DNA from 3 places in the Limnobacter sp. genome. Region 3 is predicted to be linked to each of the others. Evidence: predicted binding sites of a transcription regulator. Region 3 holds the regulator's gene; each other region holds the start of a gene.
The links. The regulator sigma-54, encoded in region 3, starts transcription at its own class of promoters, with help from an activator protein. The targets are predictions, from matches to a motif close to TGGCANGNAANCTGCTTT.
Positions count from the first base shown of each region.

Region 1: the regulator sigma-54 is predicted to act here: its motif matches at 3,145-3,162, upstream of nirB (nitrite reductase large subunit NirB).
Region 2: the regulator sigma-54 is predicted to act here: its motif matches at 4,105-4,122, upstream of P0D43_RS09855 (CmpA/NrtA family ABC transporter substrate-binding protein).

Region 1 is NZ_CP121330.1:1,338,393-1,345,966, forward strand. It holds gene tsaD (tRNA (adenosine(37)-N6)-threonylcarbamoyltransferase complex transferase subunit TsaD) at 1-1,010, opposite strand, end outside; gene P0D43_RS06445 (CocE/NonD family hydrolase) at 1,127-3,019, shown strand; gene nirB (nitrite reductase large subunit NirB) at 3,316-5,772, shown strand; gene nirD (nitrite reductase small subunit NirD) at 5,772-6,143, shown strand; gene P0D43_RS06460 (molybdopterin-dependent oxidoreductase) at 6,158-7,574, shown strand, end outside.
Region 2 is NZ_CP121330.1:2,067,242-2,074,815, forward strand. It holds gene P0D43_RS09840 (amidase family protein) at 1-882, shown strand, start outside; gene P0D43_RS09845 (ABC transporter ATP-binding protein) at 950-1,798, opposite strand; gene ntrB (nitrate ABC transporter permease) at 1,795-2,631, opposite strand; gene P0D43_RS09855 (CmpA/NrtA family ABC transporter substrate-binding protein) at 2,628-3,947, opposite strand; gene P0D43_RS09860 (hypothetical protein) at 4,286-4,699, opposite strand; tRNA gene P0D43_RS09865 (tRNA-Ser) at 4,768-4,857, shown strand; gene P0D43_RS09870 (choice-of-anchor I family protein) at 4,928-6,802, opposite strand; gene P0D43_RS09875 (hypothetical protein) at 6,888-7,574, opposite strand, start outside.
Region 3 is NZ_CP121330.1:1,035,654-1,043,227, reverse strand. It holds gene P0D43_RS05060 (SIS domain-containing protein) at 1-840, shown strand, start outside; gene P0D43_RS05055 (KdsC family phosphatase) at 840-1,379, shown strand; gene lptC (LPS export ABC transporter periplasmic protein LptC) at 1,376-1,963, shown strand; gene lptA (lipopolysaccharide transport periplasmic protein LptA) at 1,960-2,541, shown strand; gene lptB (LPS export ABC transporter ATP-binding protein) at 2,538-3,293, shown strand; gene P0D43_RS05035 (RNA polymerase factor sigma-54) at 3,306-4,826, shown strand; gene hpf (ribosome hibernation-promoting factor, HPF/YfiA family) at 4,867-5,196, shown strand; gene P0D43_RS05025 (PTS sugar transporter subunit IIA) at 5,307-5,777, shown strand; gene hprK (HPr(Ser) kinase/phosphatase) at 5,782-6,765, shown strand; gene rapZ (RNase adapter RapZ) at 6,758-7,574, shown strand, end outside.

The sequences.
Region 1 (7,574 bases), 300 kb from region 3:
AGTGCGGGGTTCTCAGCCAATTGCATGGCGCCTGCAAAGGCAATCATTGCCCCGTTGTCGGTGCAAAGGCTCAGCTCGGGGAAGTAAACTTCCACTCCACGCTTGCGCGCTGCTTTCACCAACTGTTCTCGCAACAATTTGTTTGCGCCCACACCACCGGCAACAACCAATCGTTTGTGATCTTGCTGTAAGCAGGCCGCCAATGCTTTCTTGACCAGCGTTTCAACAATCGCAGCTTGAAAACTGGCAGCCAGGTCGGCTTTGTCGGTGTCGCTGATCACCATGGTTTCAGAAGGTTGCTTAACACCGGCCAATTTCATGGCGGTGGTGAGCACGGCGGTTTTCAAACCAGAAAAGCTGAACATGTAATCGCCGCTGTGCAACATGGGGCGGGGCAACTTGAATCGCTCGGGATTGCCGTTTTCTGCCAGTTTCGACAAGGCTGGGCCGCCAGGGTAGGGCAGGCCGATCATTTTTGCGGTTTTGTCAAAGGCCTCGCCAGCGGCATCATCCAATGTTTCGCCAAGCAGGGAATAACGGCCCAACCCTTCAACACCCATTAATTGAGTGTGCCCGCCACTAACAAGCAAAGCAGTAAAGGGGAAGGCTGGTGGGTTGGCAGAAAGCAAAGGCGATAGCAAATGCCCTTCCAGGTGGTGCACGGGAATCACAGGCAAACTGAGACCCATCGCAAGGCTGTATGCAAATGCGCAACCCGCCATCAGGGCGCCCGGCAACCCGGGGCCAGTGGTTACGGCAATTGCGTCCACTTCTTGCAGGGTAATGCCAGCCTGGGCAAAGGTTTCGTCCATCAAGGGAATCAAACGACGAATGTGATCTCGAGAGGCCAGTTCTGGCACCACGCCGCCGTAATCGGTGTGCATTGCAATTTGAGAATACAAGGCTTGCCCTAGAATGCGCCCCTCGGTGGTGCACAGTGCCACACCGGTTTCGTCACAGGAACTTTCAAAACCAAGCACAATTTTGGGAGGGTTTGCAACGGAAGTCACTTCAGGCAGCCAGAACAAATTTAACGCCCCATTTTAGCGTGGCTTCGTTAAGTAATTGAATCTGAAAGGCTTCAAGTGCGAGTAATAGTCAAAACATTTCAAATCGGAGACACTTCATGTTGATCGGAGTCACCAGAGTACTGGGACCCCTGCTGTTGGCGGTTGGGCTTGCGGGTTGTCTGTCGGAAACCGACCCGACAATGGTCGGCAATTCGGGCTCCAGCGGCGGCGGTGGCGTGGGTCCATCTGAAACCGAAATGCCACTGCGGGTGAAAAACCAGCAAATGGCCACGGGCCACGCGGCGCGTGTTGAGCAGGTGGTCATTCCCGCTTTTGATGGCACTGACTTGGCATTGACTGTCTATTTTCCTGAATTGGATGCCGGTGAGGCGACCCCTTTGTTGCTGCACTCCCATGGCTTTGGAGGCACCCGTGCCGCCACGCTTGATTTTGACGAAGCCGCGCAAACATCTGAAATTGGTGTTGACACCCTGCAGGTGGCTTACAACGAAAAACAGCCTGTGGCTGGCCGGGCCGGTTGGTATGTAATTTCCTATGATCAGCGCGGCCACGGCGAAACCGGTGGCAATGTCACAATTCTTGATCCTGATTTCGAAGGCAAAGACTTCAAAACCATCCTTGACTGGGCAGAAGCCAATTTGCCCAACCTGGGCTACCGCAGCAAAGCCGGTGCAATGAACCCAGTGGTGGGCACCATTGGCCGCAGCTATGGTGGAGCGTTTCAATTAATTGGCACCGGGCTTGATTCCCGCATTGATGCCATGGTGCCCAATGGCACCTGGTACGACCTGCGTTACAGCCTGAACCCCGGCGGCGTGCCCAAAACCACCTACCTGAACGGATTGGTGGCGGGGGGCTTGGAAAGCAACCGCGGGCGTTACGACCCCTTCCTGTTTCAGGGGCTTGTCGAGGCCAATACCACGGGCGTGGTTTCCGACGAAATTGTGAAACGATTGGGCTCGCAAGGTTCTATCTCCTATTGCGATTTGTCGGCCAACCTGCCCAGGGGCATGACGCTGAAAACCGATGTGCCCGCGTTTTTTATTCAAGGTGCTACCGATGTGTTGTTCAACCTGAATGAAGCGATTCAAAACTTTGAGTGTTATCGCAAGGTGAATGCAGACGCAAAATTGTTGTTCGTCAAATACGGGCACCTGCTCAATGCCTTGGGCGTTCAGCAAGACCCCAACGCGGCGCTGGAAGGCACCGGTGCCAAATACGCCTTCAATGAAAGCCTGATCTGGCTGAAGACCGCACAAAACTCATGCCCCGCAGCCAATTGGGATGCGCCAACAGGCCGCTGTGTTCTTCCGCTAAAAAACATGATGTTCCAGTTTCTGGCCCAACATTTGGTGGGCAGCAGGCAAGCCCGTTCGCAGAATTATCTGGGTTTCGACCCAATACCATTGCCTGAAATCGCATCGGTGCTTGAAGACAGCAGAAACGATCCCACTGCAATTGAAGTGAAGTCCAATTCATCGAACCGACCCAAGCTAGAAGGTGTGCGTGCAGCTTCAGCGTTCAGTACGCCCACGCAGGTGATAGCGGGTGTGGCGGGCCTGTTTACAGGTTTAACCTCCACACAGGCGGCTCAACTTGCGCAGCCTGTTTATGTGGAACTGAACAATGCCAACGAGAAAGGCTGTTTTGTAGGCACGCCCAAAGCCACCGTGAAAGTGGAGCCTGTTGGCCCAGCTTCGCCCGAGTCGCCCATTGTTTACGTGGGGATTGGACTGAAACGCGCCGATGGCACGCAAACCGTGTTGCACGATCAGGTCACGCCCTTGAAGGGGTATGGCGAGAAAGCCATTGATCTGCCCGGCATTTCTGTTCAGCTCAAGGAAGGGGATTCACTCACCCTGACTATTCAGGGCTACAACCCAGTGTTTGTCAGCAGCTTTAACCGCTTGCCAGTACCCGTTACCGTCAGCGCCAGCGTGGCCTTGCCCAATCGGGTTCAAGATCCTACAGGCTTCTGCGCCCTGTAATCAAACAGCGCACCGTTCTACGCAGAATGGTGCGCTGCACTAGTTGGGTGCCAGCCGCCCAGCCCAATTTCATCCCATTTCAATAAAAACAGCCTCTTTGTGGTGCAAAACCATGTCGAAATGGCTGGCACGACCCTTGCATTGATACGGGTGTAGGTCGTCAACGGCGGCGATCTGCAGGTGGATTGACAGGTCTCCCACGGTTGCGCAAGTGGCCAAGGGAGTTGGACAACGGCGTCCGTGCTGCTTCGTGCAGCCGGGGGCCGTTTTTTTTTGGGTAAATTGGGATAAATAGTATGCTGATGTCCGTCAAAAAACAGAAGCTGGTGGTAATTGGTAACGGCATGGCCGGTATCCGGGTGGTTGAAGAGCTGATCAAGCTTGCCCCTGAATTGTATGAAATCACCGTGTTTGGCGCAGAGCCGCATCCCAATTACAACCGGATCATGCTTTCGCCAGTATTGGCTGGAGAGCAGAAGTTCGAAGAAACCATACTCAATGACTGGGACTGGTACACCAGCAACAACATTACCTTGCATGTGGGTCGTGAAGTCACTGAAATTGACCGCATAAAACGTGTGGTCAAATGTGCCGATGGCACGGTTGCGCCTTACGATCGTTTGCTGCTGGCCACCGGCTCGAATTCATTCATCCTTCCTGTGCCAGGTTCTACCTTGCCGGGCGTGATCGGGTATCGCGACATTGCAGACACCGATACCATGCTGGAAGCCGCCAAGCATTACAAAAAGGCTGTGGTCATTGGTGGTGGTTTGCTGGGGCTTGAAGCCGCCAATGGCTTGGCCATTCAAGGCATGGATGTCAGCGTGGTGCACTTGCCCACCTGGCTCATGGAGCGCCAGCTAGACCCCACCGCGGCCGGCCTGTTGCAGAAAAGCCTTGAAACCAAAGGCCTGAAATTCTTGCTGGCCAAAAACACCAAGGCCTTGCATGCGGGCCCCGATGGCCGTGTTGCCAAAATTGAGTTTGCCGACGGCGATATTCATGATGCCGATTTGGTGGTCATGGCGGTGGGTATTCGGCCGAACGACAAACTGGCCGCCACAAGTGGCTTGCTGTGTAACCGGGGTGTTGTGGTCAACGACACCATGCAAACCATCACTGATCCCAAAATTTACTCGGTGGGCGAATGTGCCAGCCACCGTGGTGTGGCCTATGGCCTGGTGGCGCCACTGTTCGATCAGGCCAAGGTGTGTGCCAACCACCTGGCCCAGTTCGGCATTGGTCGTTACGAAGGTTCGGTAACCTCCACCAAGTTGAAAGTAACCGGTGTTGATTTGTTCTCTGCCGGTAATTTCATGGGGGGCGAAGGCTGCGAAGAATTGTTGCTCTCCGACCCCATTGGTGGCGTCTACAAAAAACTGGTGATCAAGGAAGACAAGCTGGTGGGCGCTTGCCTGTATGGCGACACGGTCGATGGCTCTTGGTATTTCAAGCTGATGCGCGAAGGCAAGGCCATCAAGGAAATTCGCGAAAAGCTGATGTTTGGCCAGAACAACATTGGCGACACTGGTCATGAAGGTCAAAGCCAGGCCAGCAAAATGGCAGACACCGATGAAGTGTGTGGTTGCAATGGTGTGTGCAAAGGCACCATTGTGCAGGCCATTAAAACCAAGGGTTTGTTCACGATTGAAGAAGTGCGCAAGCACACCAAGGCCAGTGCAAGTTGTGGTTCTTGCACCGGTTTGTGTGAACAGATTTTGATGAGCACCGCAGGTGCCGATTATTCCGCCACGCCTAAAACCAAACCCATGTGCGGCTGTACCGATCATGGTCACCAGGTTGTTCGTGATGCAATTTTCAAGCACCACCTGACCACCAAAGAAGAGGTGTTCGCCACCATGAACTGGCGCACTCCGAATGGTTGTGCAACTTGCCGCCCGGCTGTGAATTATTACCTCATCAGTTCCTGGCCTGGTGAAGCGGTGGATGATCCACAAAGCCGTTTTATCAACGAACGTGCACACGCCAATATTCAGAAAGACAAAACCTATTCAGTGGTGCCGCGCATGTGGGGTGGCGAAACCACTGCCGCTGAATTGCGTCGCATTGCCGATGTGGTCGACAAATACAACATTCCCACCGTGAAAGTAACTGGTGGTCAACGTATCGATTTGCTGGGTGTGAAAAAAGAAGATTTGCAAGACGTTTGGAAAGACCTCGACATGCCCAGTGGCCATGCTTATGCCAAAGGTTTGCGCACGGTAAAAACCTGTGTGGGCAGCGAATGGTGCCGTTTTGGTACACAAGACAGCACCCAGATGGGCAAAGACCTGGAGCGTGGTTTATTCAAAATGTACGCACCCCACAAAGTAAAGCTGGCTGTGTCGGGTTGCCCGCGAAACTGTGCAGAAAGTGGCATTAAAGATGTGGGCGTGATCGGTGTCGATTCCGGTTGGGAAATCTATGTGGGTGGCAACGGTGGCATTAAAACCGAAGTGGCCCAGTTCCTGTGCCGCGTGAAAACTTCCGATGAGGTGATGTCAGTCAGTGGCGCTTTCTTGCAGTTGTACAGAAAAGAAGGCTGGTACCTGGAGCGCACGGTGCACTACCTGGAACGCGTTGGTCTGGAACATGTGAAAGCAAAAGTAATTGATGACCTCGCCAACCGCGATGCCCTGTGGGCCGAGCTACAAGCTGCACTGGCCATTGAAGAAGACCCATGGCACAAGCCCAGGGAAGCACAGGTTGATTTGCGTCAGTTCATTCCAATCCAACTGGCGGAGGTGGTCTAATGTCGGCTTCAGAACTGATCGAACGAAAGGAAACTCAAATGGAATGGATCGACATTTGCGCGGTGGAAGACATCCCCGTGTTGGGATCACGCATTGTGCGCCGCCCCACCGGGCAAGACATTGCAGTATTCCGCAACAGCGAAGAACAGGTGTTTGCACTGCTGGATGAATGCCCGCACAAAAAAGGCCCGCTTAGCCAGGGCATCGTGCATGGCACTACTGTTACTTGCCCCTTGCACAACTGGCAAATTGGTTTGGCCGATGGCTGCGCGCGTGAACCCGATGAAGGTTGCACTGCCAAGTTCACAGTACAAGTGGTGGATGGCCGCGTGCACTTGAAAGCCAGTGAAGTGAAGAACCACGGTATTTAAAAGCGATCTCACTCATGACCGAACTGCTTGCACCCATCCAGAACACCAAGACAACATGCCCTTACTGCGGCGTGGGTTGTGGTGTCGTGGTGCGCACACAGGCCGGAAAAATCATTGATGTGAAAGGCGATGAATCGCACCCGGCCAATTTGGGCAAGTTGTGCAGCAAAGGCAGCAAGTTGGCTGAAACCGCCACCGTGAACGTGTATGGCCAAGTGCGCGCAAGCCAACCCCTGTTGCGCATTCAGCGTGATCAGCAAGTGGCCCCGGCAAGCTGGGACACAGCACTTGATTTCACCGCGCGTGAATTTGCACGGTTGATTTCAACATACGGGCCGAACAGTGTTGGCTTTTACATCAGCGGGCAATTGCTGACTGAAGACTATTACGTGTTCAACAAACTCGCGAAAGGTTTGATTGGCACCAACAACGTCGACACCAATTCGCGCCTGTGCATGAGCAGCGCGGTGAGCGGTTACAAACGCACCTTGGGTGCAGACGCACCACCTTGCAATTACGATGATTTGGCTTTGGCCGATTGCGTGTTCATTGCCGGTTCCAACATGGCCTATGCACACCCGGTGGCCTATCGCAGGCTTGAAGCCGCGCGCGCTGCCAAGCCTGGCCACAAACTGATTGTTGTAGACCCCCGCGCAACCGACACCGCGCTGATGGCTGATTTGCATTTGAAAATTCAGCCCGGCACCGACGTGATGCTGTTCAACGCCATGCTGCACGTCATGATGCAAAACGGTTGGCTGGACATGGCCTACATCAACAAATACACAGAAGGCTTCGACGCAGTGGCCAAGGGCTTGGTCGATTACACGCCCAAGCTTGCAGCCAGTGTGTGTGGAGTTCCGGAAGGCGACATTGTTACAGCCGCCACCTGGTTCGCCCAAAGCAACAGGACACTCTCCCTGTATTGCCAAGGGTTGAACCAGGCCACCACCGGAACCGACAAAAATACAGCGTTGATTGCCCTGCATTTGGCGACAGGCCAAATTGGCAAAGAAGGTTCAGGCCCGTTTTCGCTCACGGGCCAACCCAATGCCATGGGTGGTCGCGAGGTGGGTGGCTTGTCTACATTGCTGCCAGCGCACCGCGAATTGGATAACCCCGCGCATGTGGCAGAAGTGGCCGCCTTTTGGGGGGTAAAGCAAATTAGTGCAACGCCGGGTGCCAGCGCGGTTGAAATGTTCGATCAGCTGGAGCAGGGCAAAATCAAAGCAGTGTGGGTGGCCTGCACCAACCCGGCGCATTCACTGCCCAATTCGCAAAAAGTGGCCCGCGCCTTGCAAAACGCCGAACTGGTGGTGGTGCAAGATGCCTACTTAACACCCGCCACCGTGCAATACGCCGATGTGTTGTTGCCAGCCACCACCTGGGGTGAAAAGGAAGGCACGGTCACCAACAGCGAACGGCGAATCA
Region 2 (7,574 bases), 1.0 Mb from region 3:
AAAGGTAAAAAAATTGGTGTGTTACGTAGCCTGGGCGGGAACAGCACACCCGCAGGTACAGGTGAGCAGGGAGCGTTAATTGATACCGCTGTTGCAAAAATGGAATCAATGGGAGCAGAGGTTTACGATGTGTTTCTGCCAAGCTTTGTCAACCGGGGTGGTGGTTCAACTCACTATGATACGAACCGATATTTTTTCGAGTTTGTTCGTGATGGTGGTAAAAGTCCACGCAAGTGTCTGAGTAGCGCATTCTTTGCGACCAATGCCGATGTGTTGCCAAGCTGTGCTGCAACAGAGGGCATTCTTGAAACACTTCGAGTTGGGCCGCGAACTGCGGGCTTGGTCGCGGTGAGTGCCAGTGGAGACCCCGGCGCCAAACCTACCGAGGCTCAACTGAATGCCATTGTTGCTGAACGCGATTATGTGACTAAGGTGATGAATGGCGAATTGGATGCATTGGGTGAGAAGCAGGCAATGGTATTGGATTCCGAGGGCAGGCCAGCTCAGGTGGTACTTGACGCATTGGTGCTATCGCCAGGCCCCAGCGGTGGACGAACCTGTGACTTTGGTTCAACTACACAAATGGGTTCGATCGTGGTGCCGGTTGGTTTCGATTCGCAGGCGGGAACACCGAGAGGTATGGAGATTTTTGTCAGAAGGTTTGATGAAGGCAAGGGACTTGGCATTGCGTTTGATTTCGAACAGGCCACATTGCACCGCAGACCACCAAATATTGCATCGTCGCCTGTGTATGCCAATCAAACTATTGGTGAATTCAATAGTCGGGCACAAATGGCACTGATGAAGGCGCAGTTTGAGTCGCCAGAAGATTTGCCGGTTGAAACGTATATACAGGCTTTAAGGGATTTGACAGGGCTGTAATATTTTTGCTGGAAAATAAAAAACCGCCGTGATCTTAAAGGCCACGGCGGTTTTTTGTAGCAGGCTTTCAAGCAGAGGCAGCCTGCTTCTCAGCTGATTTTTTGTGGTCACGCATTTTTCCAATGCTTTCAACCTTGCGTTGTTTCTCGTGCAGGAAGCTCAGCACTTCATGGCGATAGTGGTTGTAGGTAGGGTCGTCGGCCAGTGCAAGGCGGTCGCGGGGGCGGGGCAGCTCGATATCGAGAATTTGCCCAATGGTGGCAGATGGTCCGTTGGTCATCATGACAATGCGATCGGACAACAACACGGCTTCGTCCACGTCGTGCGTAATCATGACCACCGTATTTTTCAATTCACTTTGAATACGCATGACTTCATCCTGAAGGTGGGCGCGCGTCAACGCATCCAGTGCACCGAAAGGTTCATCCAGCAACAACACCTTGGGTTCCATGGCCAGGGCCCGTGCAATACCCACACGCTGTTTCATGCCGCCTGAAATTTCGGAGGGCAGGCGATCTAGTGCGTGGCTCATGTTCACCATGTCAAGGTTGTGCAAGATCCATTCGCGTTGTTCTTTGCGGGTTTTTTTGCCACTGAAAATTTTCTCAACAGCAAGCTCTACGTTCTGGTACACGGTTAGCCAAGGCAGCAGAGAATGGTTTTGAAACACAAGTGCGCGGTCAGGACCGGGCGAATTCACTTCCTTGTTGTCAACTATCACCACACCTTCGCTTGCGGTCAGCAAACCAGCAATGATGTTGAGCACTGTGGATTTGCCACAACCCGAGTGACCAATCAGCGAAATGTATTCGCCACGGCGCACTTCCAGGTTGATGTCTTTCAGCACCGGGTTCACCATGCCATTGCGTTCGAATTGCATTTGAACTTGAGAAATACTTAAGAAACGATCGCTCATTTTGTTACTCCGCGAGTAATTTTGTTGCCAACCCACGCTATGCATCGATCCAGAATAAAGCCGACAATGCCCACGTAGACCAGTGCCAATACAATGTCGCTGATTAGCGAGCTGTTCCAGGCATCCCAGATGAAAAAGCCAATGCCCACGCCACCAATCAACATTTCAGCCGCCACAATGGCCAGCCAGCTAAGGCCTACTCCGATACGTAAACCCGAAAAAATATAAGGTGCAGCAGCGGGCAACATAATTTTCCAGAAGTACTCCACGCCGTTGTGTTGAATGACTCGCGACACGTTTCGGTAGTCTTCGGGAATATTGCGAATACCGACAGAAGTGTTGATGATGATGGGCCAAATGGCTGTGATGAAAATCACGAAAATTGCAGATGGGTTTCCATCCTGAAAGCCAGCCAGTGACAAAGGCAACCAGGCCAGTGGTGGCACGGTACGAAGCACTTGAAAAAGTGGGTCCAAACCACGCAGCGCCCAGGTGGACTGACCCACCAGTACACCCAAGGCAACACCCACCACCACCGCAAGGCTGTAACCGATGGCCACGCGTTCAAGGCTGGCCAGTATTTGCCAGCCCATGCCCACGTCGTTGCCGCCGTTGTCGTAAAGCGGGTTGATGATCAATTCCCACGTGTCAGTGATCACCTTGCTGGGTGCGGGCAGGCGGGCACCTTCGGTGCTGCACAGTATTTCCCAGATCAAAAGCAGAATACTCATGATCACGATGGGCGGCACCAGTTTGCCCAGGCTTTCTTTGAATAGCTTGCTTTTCGCCTTTGGAGTGGTTTGCAAGCGTTCGAGAGAGTCAGTGGTCATCATGATTTCATCGCCTTAATGGTCAAGCTGTCGAGATAGGCTTTCGGGTTCTTTGGGTCGAACACTTTGCCATCGAACATTTTTTCCACACCGCGTGATGTGCTGGCAGGAATGGCCGACTTGTCGATTTTCAAAGTGGCAGCGGCTTCGCGCCAGATGTCTTCGCGGTTCACCTGCTTGATCAAGCTGCCTGTGTCGAGTTTTGTGGGCAGGTAACCCCAGCGCTGGTTTTCTGTAATGAACCAAAGGTCGTGGCTTTGGAACGGGTAGGAAGCCTGGTCTTTCCAGTAGCGCATTTGTTGTGGGCTGTTGGTGACCACGCGCCCTGTGCCGTAGTCGAAATCGCCCTTCATGCGGTCGACAATGTCGCCCATTGGCGCATTGATCCACCTGCGCTGTGAACAGATTCGTGCCACTTCCTCGCGATTGGCTGGGTCTTCGCAGAACATTTGTGCTTCCATCACTGCCATCACCAGTGCTTTGGCAGAATTGGGGTTGGCATCCACCCAGTCTTTGCGCATGCCCAGGGCTTTCTCTGGGTGGTTTTGCCACAACTCACTTGTAGTTAGTGCGGTGTATCCAATTTTTTGTGTAATCAGTTGTTTGTTCCAAGGCTCGCACACGCAGAAAGTGTCCATGCTGCCCACCTTCATGTTGGCCACCATTTGTGCGGGCGGCACCACGATGGTCGATAGATCGTCGTTGGGGTCAATACCACCTGCGGCCATCCAGTAACGAATCCACAAATCGTGCGTTCCACCAGGGAAGGTCATCGCAGCGCTCACTGCTTTGCCGCCGCCTTTTTTGGCCATTAGGGCTTTTTTGAATTCGCGGGTGTCAGTGCCTACTTTCAAGGCTTTGTACTCCTCGCCAACTGAAATGCACTGTCCGCCCAGGTTCAGGCGGGCAAGAATGTACATGGGAGTGGGAATGTTGTTGGCGGTCATGGCGCCCGTACTGATCAGGTAAGGCATGGGGGTCAAGATGTGCGCACCGTCGATGCCGCCGTTCGCAGAGCCAAGTACAAGGTTGTCCCGTGTGGTGCCCCAGGATGATTGTTTGAGCACTTCGACATCGGGCATGCCATGCTTTTTGAAGAAGCCTTTTTCAATACCGACAAACAAGGGGGCCGCATCGGTTAAAGCGATGAAGCCCAGTTTTGCTTTGGTCGTTTCCAGTTTTGTTGATTGGGCCATCACGATGGAGGGTGCGCCAAAACCCGCCAGCATGGTCGATCCCCACACTGCGGCCGACTGCTTGATAAAAGTGCGGCGTGTTTCCGACAGTTCGGGTTTTTTGTCAGTTGGTTTATTGCTCATCGTGTGCGTCCTTGAAAAATCAACTCAAGAAAAAACGGCGCACATCGCCACACCTGCCCAGCAAGTTTGGGATGGACGCCGTTGTCCAGTACTTCTTTATTGCATTGCCTGAAAGCATCTGACCCTATCCTTCGTTGGCATAGGTCTTACAGCACACTTAGCAGTTTGTGTGCCATGCAAAAAAGAAGTGCACAGTTGTGAAATTGAGTTAAAACAGTGCTGAAAAGAACACTATTTTTGGTGCACAGAGCGAGTTTGGTGCGGCGCACCAAATAAATCAGTGCGCCAGATTTGATGGAATTGGTGCATGCACCGGATTGATGTACGCGTTTCAGTGCTTATTTTTGAAGTGCGCGAATTCCGACCCACGCGAAAAAGAGCCCATAAGCCAAATCGATGATGCCGTAGCCGGAATAAAACAAGGCAAGCAGGGGAGTTTTTTCCTGAATGATTGGCAGCATGTCGGATTTGCTGCTGATCCAGATTACCCAGGTGTACACATAAATGGCTTTCTCGAAAGCAAATACGAAACAGATTGCCGGCAGTTGGTGAGCCTGTTTGGCAACCGCCAAATAAGCCAGACCCCAAACCATGACCATGAAAGTGCCGAATGGGGAAAAAACTTCGGGTGATAATTCATGAAAAGCCGAATTACTGAAAAACTCGCTGGCCGCAAGCATGCCAAATATATTGGTAAAGCCAGCGGCAATAAAGCCCAGAAAAATGAACCGGCTATTTGTAGTTTTGTTCAAAAGTTGTCTCCGTTTGTTGTTTTGAGTGTTTTTGGATACTACCCGAATACTATATACTTGCGCCCCATGGAGAAGTGCGAGAGCGGCTGAATCGGCCTGACTCGAAATCAGGTAAGGGGGCAACCTCTTCGAGGGTTCGAATCCCTCCTTCTCCGCCAAAAAACAGAAAGCCCCGTAAGGGGCTTTTTGTTGACTCTCGGCACGCAGGAGTGGCGTTGGGTGAGAAGCTTAGAAGCTCAAATTTACCCTCATCACCGCAGTGCTACCACTCACTTCATTGCCAACCACCAACAAGGGTTCACCTGTTGGGGAATCCTTGGCTGGAATGAATACCAGTCCCTCTGGTCCCAGGTCGCCCACTGTTGGCAGCGCCGCTGGGTCTGCGGGATCGTTGGTCCAGTCGTCGCGGGTGTTGTAATAGTCCACGCGCACGGGTGCCGAAGGATCGGTTACGTCATAAACCAGAATTCCGCCGATGCGTTCAAGACCAATGAATGCAAAAGTCTTGTCGCCGATTTTGCCTACAGCTACACCTTCGGGCTCAGGGCCTTTGGCGTCGCTTCGGCTATCCAGTGCGTTGCCTTCGTCATGGCCTGAATTGAAAAAGTCTTTGCAATTCAGGTTGCGGGTACTGCCCACTTTACAATCATCGCTGGCCAGGAAGCGTTCAATTTCAGAGCCTGAATCGAATACGAGTACACCGTCTTCATTGAAAATCGAGAATGAACGCGCACCGAATGAATACAGTTTGTCGTACATCAGGCGATCGCCTGCAGGGTCTTCTACACCCGTGCTGTTAAATAGAATAGGCGCGCCATTGGCATCCGTGCGATAGCCCATGGTCCACGTGACGTTCAAGCGACCGAGTTGATCATCTGCTCGGCAGCCGTTCGGGTTTCCTGCTACGGCACCACAGTATCCAAACACCGTTGGGTTGAGCAAGCCGCCATTGGCCAAGTCGTCGAGTTGAGCTGGCAAGTCGTTATTCAATCGACCAGCCCAACCATTTCGGTTCACCAGGTGTTTCACCCGGAATTCTTCAACAAAGCCCTTGCTTGCATCACCGGCGAAGTAAGCTGGGTTGTCCTCACCCCAGGTGCGCGCATCGCCTTCGTTGGCTGTTATCAAATAGGTATTGCCGTCTGCAGCCGTGTAAGAGGCCATGGCATCGGGTAGGTACAAGCCAATCACACCTGCCCAGTTGCGAATGTTGATCGTGTCACCATCGGAGTCAGAGGCATCAAATTCATTTCCAACGGCACCGTGATCTTTTTCGCCCAAAGGGAATACGTTAGTCACGGTTGCTGTCGCAATGTCGATTTTTGCAATTGCATTGTTTTCTTGAAGGGTCACGAATGCCGTGGTGCCGTCAGCGGATACAGTGATGTATTCAGGTTCGAAATCTTGTGAGGCCGAAGCTCCAGGCCCATAGATTCGAATGCCTTGGGCACGCAAACTGGCCTCTTGCCCTGTGAATGCGCTAAAGCTGGCGGTTCGCACGATCGGGGCACGTGGGTCACGCACGTCAATTACGCTGATACTGCCTTCCGGGTCAATTTGGTAGTCGTCACTGGGTTCGCCCTCGTTGGCCGTGAGTACCGTATTACCGTCGGGTGTGAAGGTGATCATGTCGGGTTGCGCACCCACAGTGCGTGCGCTTAGCAACGTCAAATCACTGGCGCGATACAAAGCCATGCGACCCAGATTGGTTTTGATCGGTGCTTCAATGGCCACAGCCACAATTCCATTCGCGACTGCGACGCTGTTGACTACCGAGCCTGCAAGTACATCGTTGGTGTCTAGCGTGTCGATCAACGTGGGGTTTTCAGGATCAGACAAATCAAATACATCCACAGCACCTGCCAAAGCGTTGACCATAAACAGGCGTTTACTGGCTGGGTCATATGCTGGAATTTCAGCTGCGCTCTCATCGAACTGGTTGGTGGAAAATCCACCAATCTTTTCCAGAGTCACGCTGGCTGGCGTTACCTCGGAAGGAGTTGTGGTGTTGTTGGCCGAGCTTTCGCCATTACCGCCACATGCAGCGAGGGTAGCTGCTGCAATCACACTGAGTGTGAATAATTGAATTTTGGTCTTGTTCATGAAAATAGGCTCGTATCGCTATAAAACGATCGAGCCTATTGTTCAAAGATGAAATCTTGATGACAAATATTAAGTGCGATGCGTATTAGCTTGGCAATCCATCGGTTGGCAATCCGGGTAAACCGCCCAATTCGCCACCCAGTGCATCGGCACCGGATGAAATACCACTGCTGAGCGTGCCCAACAAATCGCCTTCGGGAACTTCTGGCAAACCAGAACCGCCACCGCCTTCCAAGGCATTTTGAAGGGTATTGGCGCCACCCAGAATGCCATCGACCAAGTCTGCCAGGCCACTTTCAACTTCGGCGGGCAGGGCGGGGCTGGAGTCTCCCAAACCGTCGACATTCGGAACTTCGGTTGTCACTTGGCTCAACACGCCATCCAGTACGTTGTCGATTTCAACGGCAGCATCCCTCAAACCCTGTAGCAATTGATCGTAGGGTTCGACCTGTTCGCTGATGGGTTGGGTAATACCATCTGCCAAATCCACCACGCTGGTGACCAGTCCACCATCGGCAGGATCAACATTGGGCAAGGCAGAAATCAGGGTGTCCAGTCCAAGATCAGTGTTCACAGCATCAAGTAGAGGGCTGGTAATCGGGCTCAGGGGTTCACCCAAGGGTGTTTCATTCGCGCCCTCGACCAATTGTTGTACCAGGTCGGCTTGCGGTGTGCCTTCGCCCGTGGTGGCCACCAAGGCATCGTGCACGTTTTCCAACACGCCCAGGCCTGTTTGTTCCACAGCAACAGCAACGTTGTCAGGGGTGGTTTC
Region 3 (7,574 bases):
CGGGTGATTTTGATTGGCGTGGGCAAGTCGGGGCTGATTGCCAAGAAGATTGCAGCCACCTTTGCCAGTACGGGCACTCCCTCCTTTTTCGTGCATGCCACTGAAGCCTCGCATGGCGATTTGGGCATGATCACCCAAGAAGACGTGGTCATTGCCCTGTCCAACTCTGGCAATACCGAGGAATTGGTGGCCGTGCTGCCAGCCATTGCACGCCGTGGCGCAAAAATAGTCGCCATGACCGGCAAACCCGACTCCGCCCTGGCGCGTCAGGCTGATTTGGTCTTGGACTGCGGTGTTGAAAAAGAAGCCTGCCCCCTGAATTTGGCCCCAACAGCCAGCACCACTGCTGCTTTGGCACTGGGGGACGCACTTGCCGTGGTTGTACTTAAAGCAAGGGGCTTCAGCGAAGAAGATTTCGCCCTGTCGCATCCCGGTGGCAGCCTGGGCCGCAAACTGCTGACCCATGTCAGCGATGTCATGCGCAAAGGTGATCGCATACCTTCAGTGTCGCCTTCGGCCAGCATCTCCAATGCAATTCTGGAAATCACCAAAAAAGGCTTGGGCATGACCGCCGTAGTCGATCCCGGCAACAAATTGCTCGGTGTTTTCACAGACGGTGACCTGCGCCGCCTGATTGAACAAGGCCTCGACCTGCGCGGTTTGCTGGTCAGCGAAGTCATGAACAGTGCGCCGAAATGTATTGCGCCCGACAAGCTGGCAGTAGAGGCGGTGCGCATGATGGAAGTCAGCCACATTAGCCAAGTCGTAGTGACCGACGAGCAAGGGCACATTGTGGGCGCCTTGAACTTTCATGACCTGTTTGAAGCCAAGGTGGTTTGATGAATCAATTTACCGACCGCAAACCCACCGCCACAGAGGCCGCATCGCACATCAAATTGATGGGCTTTGATGTTGATGGCACGTTGACTGACGGTGGCCTGTATTTTGGCAACGAAGGCGAAGTCATGAAGCGCTTCAGCGTATTCGACGGTCAAGGACTTCGGCTGCTGATGGACCACGGCATCAAAGTGATCTGGATCACGGCGCGCTCCAGCGCCATTGTCGAGAAACGTGCAAAAGACCTCGGCATCTACCAGTTGGTCCAAGGTTGCAAAACCAAACTGCAAGCCTATGATGACATTCGCCAATTGCTGGGGCTGGAATGGAATGAATGCGGTTTTTTCGGCGACGACTGGCCCGATTATCCAGTGCTTCAACAGGTTGCCTTGGCAGCAAGTACCCAACACTCCCCGGCCGCCATGAAAACTACAGCCAACTGGATCAACACACGCCCACCCGGTGACGGCGCAGCACGCGAGCTGTGTGATTTTATTCTGAGTCACCAGCCTGGCTACCAGAACCCTTGGGAAGCAACGTGAAACCCGTCAGTGCTTTTTTCAATCTGATTTCGCAGTTCATACCGCTGCTGTTAACGTTCGCGTTGGCAGCTACGTCGTATTGGTTTGCAATTCAGTCCGAGCTCAGCCTGTTCAGTGTCAGTGGCAAAAACGACCCCACCAGCAGCGACTATTACCTGCGCAACTTCTCGGTGCAAAGCCATGACTTGGCCGAGAACAAGTATTCAATTATTCGCAGCAAATCTGCAGAGCACATTCCACAAGGCAATGTGTGGAACATCACCGAGCCAGAGCTTGAGCAATTTGAAGCGGGTAACGGCATGGTCAATGGCAACGCCCGGAAAGGCGTGTACCTGCTCGATACGGATGAAATTTACCTCCGGGAGGATGTGGTAGTGACCAGCCAAGACGAAGGGCTTGTGACCACCATGAAGTCTGAAGAAATACGAATTGACAACATCACCAACGAAATTTCCACCGACAAGAATGTATTGGTAACCCGGCCTGGCCAAAGGTTTGAGGCACAGGGTGCAACATTGAACAACGACACAGGCGAATTGATAGCGCAAGGCTCGGTCAAATTTCGCATAGAGGCAAAACGATGAAATGCTCCAACTGGATTTCCATGGCACTGGCAGCACAGGCACTGGCTTTCGGGGTCAGCGTGCACGCACTGGAAGCTGACAAACGGCAACCTACCACCATCGACGCCAACCAGATGACGTACAACGAAAAGTCAAACGTGAACGTGTTTACAGGCAATGTGTTGCTAACGCGCGGAAGCCTTGTGATTCGCGGCGACAAACTCACGTTGACTGAACGCAGCGACGGCACCCAATTCGCCACAGTGGAAGGAAAACCCGCCCGCTTCAAACAACAACGCGACTCTGAACGCCCCAATGAAGTCTTGCTGATCAACGGCACTGGCAACACGATTGAATTTGACGGCGACAAATCGATTGTTACGCTGACCGGCGCAGCCAGCATTCAGAAAAGCACCAATGGTCAGCTGACTGAATCAATTTCCGGCACCAAAATTACTTATGAACAGAACACCGAATTTTTGAATGTGGTGGGCTCGCCCAACAGCAGCGGATCCTCTCGCGTGCAGGCAGTCATCAAGCCGAAAACCCAAACACCTGCACCAGCGCCCGAACCAGCGCCAAAAGGGGGCAGCAAGTGAGTAACACCCCCGCTCAAACCTTGACTGGTCAGGGCCGACTTCAGGCACTCAGCCTGCGCAAAGCCTACCGCAGCAAGCGTGTAATTGAAGACGTCTCACTGCATGTGGACACCGGTGAAGTGGTTGGCTTGCTGGGCCCCAATGGTGCTGGCAAAACCACCTGCTTTTACATGATCGTGGGCCTGGTCAGCGCCGACGAAGGCAATATCTGCCTCGAAGGCAGTGACATCACGCTTCAACCCATTCATGAACGTGCTCGGGCGGGACTCTCCTATCTTCCCCAAGAGGCTTCCGTATTTCGCAAGTTGACGGTGGAAGAAAACATTCGCGCTGTCCTGGAAATTAATCCACCCAAAGACAAAACGGTGGACCAAGCGGTTGAAGATTTGCTCAACGACCTGCAAATAGCGCACATTCGCACCTCGCTGGCCGCCTCACTTTCAGGTGGCGAACGCCGCCGACTTGAAATTGCGCGCGCATTGGGCAGCCAACCCCGCTTTATTTTGCTGGATGAGCCTTTCGCAGGCGTAGACCCAATCGCAGTGCTGGAAATTCAACGCATTGTGGCCTTTCTGAAATCGAAAGGAATTGGCGTGTTGATCACCGACCACAACGTGCGCGAGACGCTGGGCATCTGCGATCGTGCTTACATTATCAGTGCAGGTCGAGTATTGGCCTCGGGTAGTCCGGAACAAATTGTGAAGAACGACGATGTACGCCGCGTGTATCTCGGCGAACACTTCCGGATGTAAAGCTGAGCCCCCATGAAACAATCCCTTCAGCTTAAAGTTTCCCAAAATCTCACGCTCACGCCGCAGCTTCAGCAATCCATTCGATTGCTGCAACTGTCCACACTCGAACTGCAGCAGGAAATTCAACAGGCACTGGCCGAAAACCCGCTACTCGAGCTGGCCGATGAAGAGGCTGTTGAAGGCGAACGTACACTCAGCCTGGACAGCAGCAATGGCGAATTGCACGAGCCACAGGGCGACAGCTTCGAAGCCGAACCGGACCCACGCAAAGCCAGTGAGCCCGTCAGCGATCAACAAGCTGAACAAGACAACCAAAGCGAAGAAATTGTTCAACGCGAGACCATCGACTCCATTCAGGACAACTGGGAAGGTGACTGGCGCGACAACAGCGGCGCAGGTGCCGATGGCGACGAAGAAAAACCCGGCCTTCAACTGGCTGCGCCCGACAGCAGCCTGCACCAGCACCTCATCGACCAGCTGCGCATGACGCAGGCCAGCGAACGCGACAAAAACCTGGTGCTGTGGCTGATCGACTACCTTAGCGACGATGGCTACCTGACCGTTGAACTTGAAGACCTGTGGGAAACCTTGCAGGACGAACCCGACCTGGAGTTTGAAGAACTGAGCGCGGCACTGCGCCTGCTGCAAAGCTTCGACCCACCCGGCGTGGGCGCACGCAATGCGGCAGAGTGCCTGTTGCTGCAACTGGCCCAGCGCCGGGACATTACTTGCCAAACAAACCTGTACGGCAACTGCCAACACATTATCCGCGACCATTTGAGTTTGCTCGCCCAGCGTGACTTCACCAAACTGAAGAAAGCCCTGAATGTCGACGAAGACACTTTAAAGATCTGCCATCAAATAATCCGCTCGCTAGAACCTTTTCCCGGCGCGCGCTTTCGGCGCATTGACGACGATCATGTGGTGCCCGATGTCATTGTTAAAAAACTCAGTGGACAATGGCATGTGCAGCTCAACCCCGATGTGATGCCCAAAATTCGAATCAATGAAATGTACGCCTCGATCCTGAGGTCTCACCGTGGTCAAAGCGCACAACTCAGCGCGCAACTTCAAGAGGCCCGGTGGCTCTTAAAAAACGTTCAACAGCGATTTGACACTATTTTACGGGTGAGCCAAGCGATCGTAGAACGACAAATCGGCTACTTCAATCATGGCGAAATCGCAATGCAACCCTTGGTTCTGCGGGAAATTGCTGATTTACTGGGACTGCATGAATCGACCGTGTCAAGGGTTACCACGCAAAAATATATGTTGACGCCCTATGGGTTGGTTGAGCTAAAGTATTTCTTCGGAAGTCATGTTTCCACCGATTCAGGTGGGCAAGCTTCCAGCACGGCCATCCGTGCACTCATCAAGCAACTGATTTCTGCGGAGGACGCCAAGCAGCCGATATCTGACAGCCAAATCGCCGACCTACTCGGTCAACAGGGCATCGTGGTCGCAAGACGCACGGTCGCTAAATACCGGGAATCACTGAAAATACCCCCGGTGAACATGCGTAAGTCGCTTTAAAGTTAAAGCTTCCCCCCGCAGCAACGAAAGGAGATACCTTATGAACTTGAACATCAATGGTCATCATCTGGAAGTTACCCCAGCTATTCGAAATTATGTAATTGAAAAACTGGACCGGGTGAAAAGGCATTTTGATCACGTCATTGATGCATCGGTGACCATCTCGGTGGTCAAGCTGGTTCAAAGGGCAGATGTTACGCTGCACGTTCGCGGCAAAGACATACACGCTGAATCAAGTCATGAAAACCTCTACGCAGCCATTGATGCGCTGGCCGACAAACTCGATCGCCAGGTATTGCGGCACAAAGACAAACTTACCAATCACAATCACACGCCCATAAAACACCAAGTGGTAGAAGAAGCTGAATAAACCACTGTAATTTCAGGGAAATTCAAAAGGCGGACTTCAATCCGCCTTTTGTGTTTTTATGGCGTATAATCGGCCCCACGATTAGAAGCGGGTCTCAGGAATCAACAGCGATGAACTTGATCGCAAATCTACTTCCACCATCCAACATATTGTTGGACACACAGGTCACCAGCAAAAAGCGCGTGTTTGAACAGGCCGGACTGGTCTTTGAAAACAACCAGGGCATTGCACGGTCCAAGGTGTTCGACAGTCTTTTTGCGCGTGAGCGTTTGGGCTCCACTGGCCTTGGCCAGCAGGTGGCGGTGCCGCATGGCCGCATCAAAGGCCTGCGCGAACCCATCGCCAGCCTTGTGCGTGTGCAAGATCCCATTCCGTTTGATGCCCCTGACGGCCAACCCGTCAAGCTACTCATGTTTTTGCTGGTGCCTGAAAGCGCAAACCAGCATCATCTGGATATACTGTCAGAACTGGCTCAAATGCTGTCTGACAAGGATTTCCGTGAGAAACTCATGACAGAATCCGATCCTGGTGCCACTCACCAATTGATCGCCAACTGGGAGCCTTACCAACCCGCGAGTTAAGCCTGTGAAGCAACTGAAAGAACTGATCGAAGCCAACCGCAACAAACTCAAACTCGACTGGCTTGCCGGTTTAAACGGTGGTGATCGTCACCTTGATCTTCAGTGCTTCGCATCCTCCGATCTCGTAGGTCACCTCAACACCATTCACCCTGGCCGTATCCAGGTTTTTGGTCGCCAGGAAATCGAATACTTCGCCCGCATCAGCGATGCTCGCAAAAAACATCAAATTGATAAACTGATCGAAGGCGACCCTCCCGCCATCATCGTCGCCGAATCTTTTCAGCCACACGCATTGCTCAAAGCGGCTTGCGACGAATCCAACATCCCGTTGCTGGCCACACCGCTGTCTGCCGCAGAAATTATCGACTTTCTGCGCGTGTACATCAACAAATGGCTGGCCCCCACCACCATGATGCACGGCGTGTTTATGGACGTGCTCGGCATGGGCGTGCTCATTTGTGGTGAATCGGGATTGGGCAAAAGCGAACTCGGTCTTGAATTGATTTCTCGCGGCCATGGCTTGGTGGCCAACGACGTGGTGGAATTCTCGCGCGTGGCCCCCAACCTTATTGAAGGCCGTTGCCCCGAATTGATCCGCAACTTGATGGAAGTGCGTGGGGTTGGGCTGCTCGACATCAAGGCAATTTTTGGTGAAACGGCAGTGCGCCGTAAAATGCGGCTCAAGCTGATTGTGCATTTGGTGCGCAAAGCGTCTTTGGAATTGCATCAGGAACGACTGGTCACCGAACCGCAATTCCAGGAAGTGCTTGGACTACCCATTCGCAAAGCCATCTTGCCCGTGGCCGCGGGCCGAAACCTTGCAGTTTTGCTGGAAGCTGCGGTGCGCAACACCATTTTGCAAATGCGGGGCATTAATACGCTCGACGAGTTCATGGTGCGGCAACAAAAAGCCATGCTCAGTGAACTCGGTGGCATTGACCACCTTCAAGTCGACCCCGACACTGAAACGGACATGGGCCATGACTGACATGAAAGTTGTATTGGTCACCGGCTTGTCCGGCTCTGGCAAATCAGTCGCAATTCGCGCGCTGGAAGATTCGCACTTTTACTGCGTCGACAACCTGCCCCCTTCTTTCATACCGCAGGTCATTCAACGTTTGTCCTCCGAAGGCATTAGTCAAATTGCCATTGCGGCCGATGCCCGCACCGGGCGCGACATCATCGATGTGCCCCAGATTGTTCACACCCTGAAAACCGCCGGCACCGATGTGCGTATTCTGTTTCTGGATGCCGACGACGAAACACTGATTACCCGTTATTCGGAAAGCCGCAGGCGCCACCCCATGAGCACACGCCTGGGCGAACAAGCCACCGTGCAAGAATGCGTGGACGCGGAAAGAGAAGCACTTGAGCCGCTGCGAAACATTGCCAGTTGCATTGACACTTCCGCCTTGCAACCCAATGTGCTGCGCCGCTGGGTACTGGAAACAGTGGAAGAAGAATCGGCCAGACTCACTTTGGTGTTTGAAACTTTTGGCTTTAAAAAAGGCCTGCCCAGCGATGCCGACCTGGTGTTTGATGTCCGTTGCCTGAGCAACCCCTACTACGACAAAAACCTTCGCCCGCTGACAGGCAAAGACGTGGAAGTGCAACGCTACATTCAAACCGACACGCGCAGTGAGGCCCTCATCAACGACATCGAAACCTATTTGCGAAAGTGGTTGCCCTCGTACCTGAATGAGCAGCGTAGCTATGTGACTGTGGCCATTGGCTGCACCGGCGGGCAACACCGCTCGGTGTATGTGGCCGAAACGCTGGCCAAGCGGTTTACCAATA